Regions from separate parts of the Massilia sp. LjRoot122 genome, predicted to be linked through region 1. Evidence: predicted binding sites of a transcription regulator. Region 1 holds the regulator's gene; the other holds the start of a gene.
The links. The regulator NrdR, encoded in region 1, represses ribonucleotide reductase genes. The targets are predictions, from matches to a motif close to CACNANATNTNGTG.
Positions count from the first base shown of each region.

Region 2: the regulator NrdR is predicted to act here: its motif matches at 2,186-2,199, upstream of ACSQ25_RS03200 (ribonucleoside-diphosphate reductase subunit alpha).

Region 1 covers NZ_CAXUPB020000001.1:3,867,020-3,870,425, forward strand. Annotated here, with positions in the region: gene ACSQ25_RS16910 (pilus assembly PilX family protein) at 1-199, opposite strand, end outside; gene ACSQ25_RS16915 (PilW family protein) at 297-1,229, opposite strand; gene pilV (type IV pilus modification protein PilV) at 1,226-1,732, opposite strand; gene nrdR (transcriptional regulator NrdR) at 1,844-2,302, opposite strand; gene glyA (serine hydroxymethyltransferase) at 2,356-3,406, opposite strand, start outside.
Region 2 covers NZ_CAXUPB020000001.1:718,842-722,247, reverse strand. Annotated here, with positions in the region: gene ACSQ25_RS03200 (ribonucleoside-diphosphate reductase subunit alpha) at 1-1,977, opposite strand, end outside; gene ACSQ25_RS03195 (sigma-54-dependent transcriptional regulator) at 2,449-3,406, opposite strand, start outside.

The DNA.
Region 1 (3,406 bases):
AGCCGTCCGCGAATGCCGCCACCGCCCCGTTCGCCAAGGCGGCAGCGCGCGCCGACCCGGGGTCGCTCCCGCCTTCGATGTCGTGTTCGGCGTCCGCCAGCGCGGCCATCGCGCCCTGCAATGCCAGCATGCGGTCGCGCTCATGCCCGGCCGCCCGCGCACCGCTGATCGCCGTGCGCGCCGCGGCAATGCTGGTCATCAGGACGGCCAGCATCAACAGCAGCGCCGTCAGCAGCGCGACGCCACGCTCCTCCTTCCGCTGCCTGGAACGCCGGGTGGATGCCATCATGCCGCCCTCAGCGCATGCGCACCGGCAGCGCGATCGTGGTGCCGAATACCTTGCGGTAGCGCGGCGCGGCGCCGGCGGACAGGGCTGCCTCCCGCAGGCGCGTGCCGGCATCGTCCGCACCGGCCAGCTCGCCGTAGCCGCGCCCGAACAACGCGTAGACGGCATCGCCCGCCGTCCCGATCCGGCTGACTGGACCATGCAGCAAGAGCGCCACCCGTACGCTCACGATCTTCTTCCAGTGGGTGCGCCGGCGCAGGTCCGCCGCGCGCTCGGCGGCAGTCGCGCCGGCGAGCGCGAGCCCGGCGTCCAGTCCGGCCAGGGCGCTGGCGTTGACGTAACGCTCCGGCGCCCCGTCGGCATCCGCGTCGAGTCCGTACAGCACCTGGAAGCTGTCGACCGCGCCGACCACCGCGTCCGCCGACCACGCGCCGGCGCCCCGGTACTTGCAGCGCAGCTCGGCATCGCCCTGGGCGTTGCGGGCGACGTAGAAGATGCTCCAGCCTTCCTCGTCGCGGTGCACGCTGAAGCCGGCGCAATCGAGGCTGGTGCCGTCGCCATTCGGCGCCGCGCCCGTGCCCGGGAAACGGACGGCCAGCACGTCGCTGCCGTTCACCACATCGGCGGCAGCGGCGGATGCGTTGTCGATGCCGAAGGCGGTCCGGTGCACGCTGCTGGCATCGAGCCCGGCCAGGCGCGCCGGCGCAGCGGGATCCGGTCCGGTACTGGCGCCTTCCCAGTCGGCTGCCGCCGCCTGCCGCACCGCCCTGGCGATCGCTTCCAGGGCATAGCGTCCGGCGTCGTCCATCGCGGCCGTCTCCAGCTGGGCGGCAAAGGCCCGGTTGGCCCAGATGAACAGGCCGGCCGCGCCGAGCAGCACGCCCAGGCCGACCGTCATGGCGACCAGCAGCTCGACCAGCGACATGCCTCGTTGGAAAATCATCGGATCACCGCCACGTAGCCGGGCGCATCGCCCGTGCCCTGCCAGCCCAGCTTGACGACCGGCAGCGCGCGGGCGTTGCCGTCGCAGCTCCAGCGAAAGCGGCGGGTGGCGCTGTCCCAGGGCGAGCCGTCGCGGCACACGGCGATGCGGCCGCGCGGGAAGTGGGCGTGCAGCGCCTGGCGGATGTCATGCAGGTCGGACTCGGCGAGCTGGGCCGGGGTGCAAGCGGCGGCGCCGTAGCAGCTGCCGCCGCCCTCCGGCGGGCCGCCGGCCGCGTCATAGCCGAAGGCGAGGTAGGGATTGGTGCCGTCGGGCAGGCCGGCCACCGCAGGATTGACCTGCATGCGCGCCGCCAGCGAGGCCGCCAGCTGCGCCGCTTCGGACAGCAGCGCCGACTGCTGGCGCGTGCGTTCGGCCGTCAGCTGGGTCGCCCCGGCGCCGACGATGCCGATGGCCAGCACGAACAGCGCGACCAGCACCTCGGCCAGCGTGAATCCCCCCATTCTTGCCCCCACATGCCCTCCCGGTCGACTGCGAGCTGCGAAGTTATCAGGCGAGCGCCGGCCAGCCCTGAGCTGGCGCAATCGTGTCAGGGGAACTGCTGAGAGTGCGGTTTACTTGCGAGGGTGGCCGACTTCGGCCAGCGCTTCCTGGAACTCGGCCAGGTCTTCGAAATTCTTGTAGACCGAGGCGAAGCGGATGTAGGCGATCTTGTCGAGCCGCTTGAGTTCGTGCATCACCAGCTCGCCGACGTAGCCGGTGTCGACCTCGCGGCGGCCGCTGGTCAGGAGCTTTTCTTCGATGGTGGCGACCGCGGTGTCGATGGCCTCGGCGGCGACCGGGCGCTTGCGCAGCGCCAGCATCAGGCTGCCGCGCAGCTTGTTGGACGAGAACTCGGTGCGGCTGCCGTTCTTCTTGACGATGATCGGCATCGACAGCTCGATGCGCTCGTAGGTGGTGAAGCGCTTGTCGCACTTCGCGCAGCGCCGGCGCCGGCGGATGGCGTCCCCTTCCTCGGACACGCGGGTGTCGAGGACCTGGGTATCTTCATGCTGGCAGAACGGACATTTCATGGGCGCCGGATGCTACTGAAAATGGGCCGCTTCAGAAGCGGCCCCAGGTTGCCTTACTTCGCGTAGACCGGATACTTGTCGGTCAGCTGCTTCACTTCCGCCTTGACGCGCTCGATGGTCGCGGCGTCGTGCGGATTGTCCAGCACGTCGGCGATCAGGTGGCCCACCTTGACCGCGTCTTCTTCCTTGAAGCCGCGGGTGGTGAAGGCCGGGCTGCCGAGGCGGATGCCCGAGGTGACGAAAGGCTTCTGCGGGTCGTTCGGGATACCGTTCTTGTTGCAGGTCATGTGTGCCTGGCCCAGGATCGCTTCCGCTTCCTTGCCGGTCAGGCCTTTCGAACGCAGGTCGACCAGCATCACGTGCGACTCGGTACGGCCCGAGACGATGCGCAGGCCGCGCTCGGTCAGGGTGTTGGCCAGGGCGGCGGCGTTCTTGACCACCTGCTTCTGGTATTCCTTGAATTCCGGCGACAGCGCTTCCTTGAAGGCCACGGCCTTGCCGGCGATGACGTGCATCAGCGGACCGCCCTGGATGCCCGGGAAGATCGCGGAATTGATCTGCTTCTCGAACTCGGCCTTCATCAGGATGATGCCACCGCGCGGGCCGCGCAGCGACTTGTGCGTGGTCGAGGTGACGAAGTCGGCATGCGGCACCGGGTTCGGGTATTCGCCCGCGGCGATCAGGCCGGCGTAGTGGGCCATGTCGACCATGAAGTAGGCGCCGACTTCCTTGGCGATGCGGGCGAAGCGCTCGAAGTCGATGCGCAGCGCGAAGGCGGAGGCGCCGGCGATGATCATCTTCGGCTTGTGCTCGCGCGCCAGGCGTTCCATGGCCTCGTAATCGATGTCTTCCTGCTCGGTCAGGCCGTAGGACACGACGTTGAACCATTTGCCCGACATGTTCAGCGCCATGCCGTGGGTCAGGTGACCGCCTTCGGCCAGCGACATGCCCATGATGGTGTCGCCAGGCTTGAGCATGGCGAAGAACACGCCCTGGTTGGCCTGCGAGCCCGAGTTCGGCTGCACGTTGGCGGCTTCAGCGCCGAACAGTTGCTTCAGGCGGTCGATCGCCAGCTGCTCGGCGACGTCGACGTATTCGCAACCG
Region 2 (3,406 bases), 3.1 Mb from region 1:
CATGACGCCCATGCCCACCGGACGGTGACGCATGTTCGAGTTGCGCGCCTTGTCCACGGCGTAGTAGTTGATGTCGATGACGTTGTCCAGCATGCGCATCGCGGTGCGGATGGTCTTCTGCAGCTTGGCGTGATCCAGGCCGTCACCCTTCATGTGCTGCGGCAGGTTCACCGAGCCCAGGTTGCAGACGGCGATCTCGTCGGCGCTGGTGTTCAGCGTGATCTCGGTGCACAGGTTGGACGAGTGCACCACGCCCACGTGCTGCTGCGGCGAACGGATGTTGCACGGATCCTTGAAGGTGATCCACGGGTGGCCGGTCTCGAACAGCATCGACAGCATCTTGCGCCACAGGTCGAGCGCTTCGATCTTCTTGTACACGGTCATTTCGCCGCGGGCGGCCTTGGCTTCGTAGGCGACATACGCTTCTTCGAAGGCCTTGCCGACCTTGTCGTGCAGGTCCGGGGTTTCGCTCGGCGAGAACAGGCTCCAGTGGCCCTTCTCCATCACGCGCTTCATGAACAGGTCCGGAATCCAGTTCGCGGTGTTCATGTCGTGGGTGCGGCGACGGTCATCGCCGGTGTTCTTGCGCAGGTCGAGGAATTCCTCGATGTCCATGTGCCAGGTTTCCAGGTAGGCGCAGACCGCGCCCTTGCGCTTGCCGCCCTGGTTCACCGCCACGGCGGTGTCGTTCACCACTTTCAGGAACGGGACCACGCCCTGCGACTTGCCGTTGGTGCCCTTGATGCGCGAACCGAGTGCACGCACCGGGGTCCAGTCGTTGCCCAGGCCGCCGGCGAACTTCGACAGCAGCGCGTTTTCTTTAATGGCGTCGTAGATGCCTTCCAGGTCGTCGCCGACGGTGGTCAGGTAGCACGAGGACAGCTGCGAGCGGCGGGTACCCGAGTTGAACAGGGTCGGGGTCGAGCTCATGAAGTCGAAGGACGACAGCAGGTTGTAGAACTCGATGGCGCGCGCTTCGCGGTCGGCTTCGCGCAGGGCCAGGCCCATCGCGACGCGCATGTAGAAGGCCTGCGGCATTTCGATGCGGGTTTCGCGCACGTGCAGGAAGTAGCGGTCGTACAGGGTCTGCAGGCCGATGTAGCCGAACTGCAGGTCGCGGTCGGCGACGATGGCCTTGGCCAGGCGCTCGAGGTCGTAGGTGCCGAGCGCTTCGTCCAGCAATTCGTTCTGGATGCCCTTGGCGATGTACTGCGGGAAGTAGGTGACGTACTCGGCGGCGGCGCCGGCTTGCGGCACTTCCTTGCCGAAGACTTCCTTGCGGATGGTGTGCAGCAGGATGCGCGCGGTGACCTGGCTGTAGGCCGGGTCTTTTTCCATCAGGGCGCGGGCGGCCAGGATGGCGGACTTGTGCAGCTCTTCGACCGGCACGCCGTCGTACAGGTTCTTCAGGGTCTCGGCGACGATCGCGTCGGCGTCGACGTGCTTTTCCAGGCCCGAGCAGGCGGCGTTGACAAGGGCGTAGACGTCGTTCACGTCCAGCGGGCGGCGCTGGCCGCCGTCGACCACGTGGATCTGCGGCGCGGCCACGGCGGTACCGCCGGCGGCTTCCTTGGCGGCCTTGCGCTCTTCCATGCGCTTGGCGCGGTACAGCACGTATTCGCGCGCGACGTCATGCTCGCCCGAGCGCATCAGCGACAGTTCGACCTGGTCCTGCACGTCTTCGATGTGGAAGGTGCCGCCGTTCGGCTGGCGGCGCACCAGGGCGGCCACCACGTTGCCGGTCAGCTGTTCCACCAGCTCGCGGATGCGGGCCGAGGCAGCGCCCTGCCCGCCGGCGACGGCGAGGAAGGCCTTGGTCATTGCGACCGAGATCTTGTGCGGCTCGAAAGCGACCACGGCGCCGTTGCGGCGGATAACCCGGTAGTCACCGCGTGCGACGATCTCTGCGGGCGTGGCCGTGGCCGTGGCACCTTGGGTGACGTGCGGATTGATCGAAATGTCTTGTGCTGTTTGCATTGAGCCTCCAGTGAGCAGCGGGTACCTGCCGTCGTTTGTCTTGAGCCGGACTTGTCAACCCGACAAAATTTTAAGCAAAGCGATACCCCGCCAGCCGGTAAGCCTGACTGGCAACCAGATTACGCAGGGTAGAAATCGCTGTTGAATCAGTGGCTTGCAGAGCAAGCTTCAAGTCGAACCTAAATCCTAGTTGCTTTGAGTTCACTACCACTACATCTAGTGTTCGATCTTGATATGAGACTAATTGTAGTGCCTGACCCAGGTCACGGCAAGTAAAGAACTTCCTAATTTTTTTCGTTTTTTTTGGTGCATGGGCTTGACAAGCAAGCGTGGCCGGATCGGCGGGGAGTCTGAAGTGAGTGAGCGCTAACCTTGCCATCCCGCGCTGCGTAAAGCGTAATCAGCGCAATGCGCGACGCATCATTCTTGTGCATTTTGCACTGGCGAAAAGACAACAACAGCGCTGCGGCCTCAGGCGCTGTCATCCGGCGCGCAGATCTCCAGTTTCTGCATCTGGTAGCGCAGCTGGCGCACGCTGATGCCGAGCAGGGCCGCGGCCTGGGTACGGTTGAACTGGGTTTGCTGCAGGGCGCGCCCGATGATGTCGCGCTCGACCTGGCTCAGGTACTCGGGCAGGTTGCCGGGCAAGCCGTTCGGGCCGATCATGCTGGATGCGGGCACCGTTTCCAGCGCAGCGGGCGCAGGTGCAGGCACCGGTGCCGCTGCCGGCATCGGCGCAGGCGCAGGCTCGCGCGGCGCCGCCTCTCCCGGTCGCGCCGCCTTGAGCGACAAATCGCCCACCTCGATCACGCCGTCGTTGGCGAAGGCCAGCGCCCGCTCCAGCACGTTCTCCAGTTCGCGGATATTGCCCGGGAAGGAGTAGGCGCGCAGCGCTTCGAGCACGCCCGGGCCGAGCGCGGCCTGCCCGGGCCCGGCCAGGCGCGCCAGGATCGCGTCCACCAGCGGTGCCAGGTCGTCGATCCGTTCGCGCAGCGGCGGCAGCGACAGCTCGATCACGTTCAGGCGGTAGAACAGGTCTTGCCTGAACCTGCCCTGCTCCACGCATTGCGCCAGGTCCTGGTGGGTGGCACTGATGATGCGCACGTCGACCGGCTCCTCGCTCGTGGCGCCGATCTTGCGCACGCGCCGCTCCTGGATCGCGCGCAGCAGCTTGACCTGCATCGCCAGCGGCAGGTCGGCCACTTCGTCCAGCATCAGGGTGCCGCCGTTGGCCGCCTGGAAGAAGCCGTCGCGCTCCTCGGCGGCGCCGGTGAAGGCGCCCTTGCGGTAGCCGAAGAACTCGGCCTCCATCAGGGTTTCGGGAATCGCGCCGCAGTTCACCGCCACGAAGGCCTTGCCGGCGCGCGAACTCTGGGCGTGGATCTCGCGCGCGGCGAGTTCCTTGCCGCTGCCCGACTCGCCGGTGATC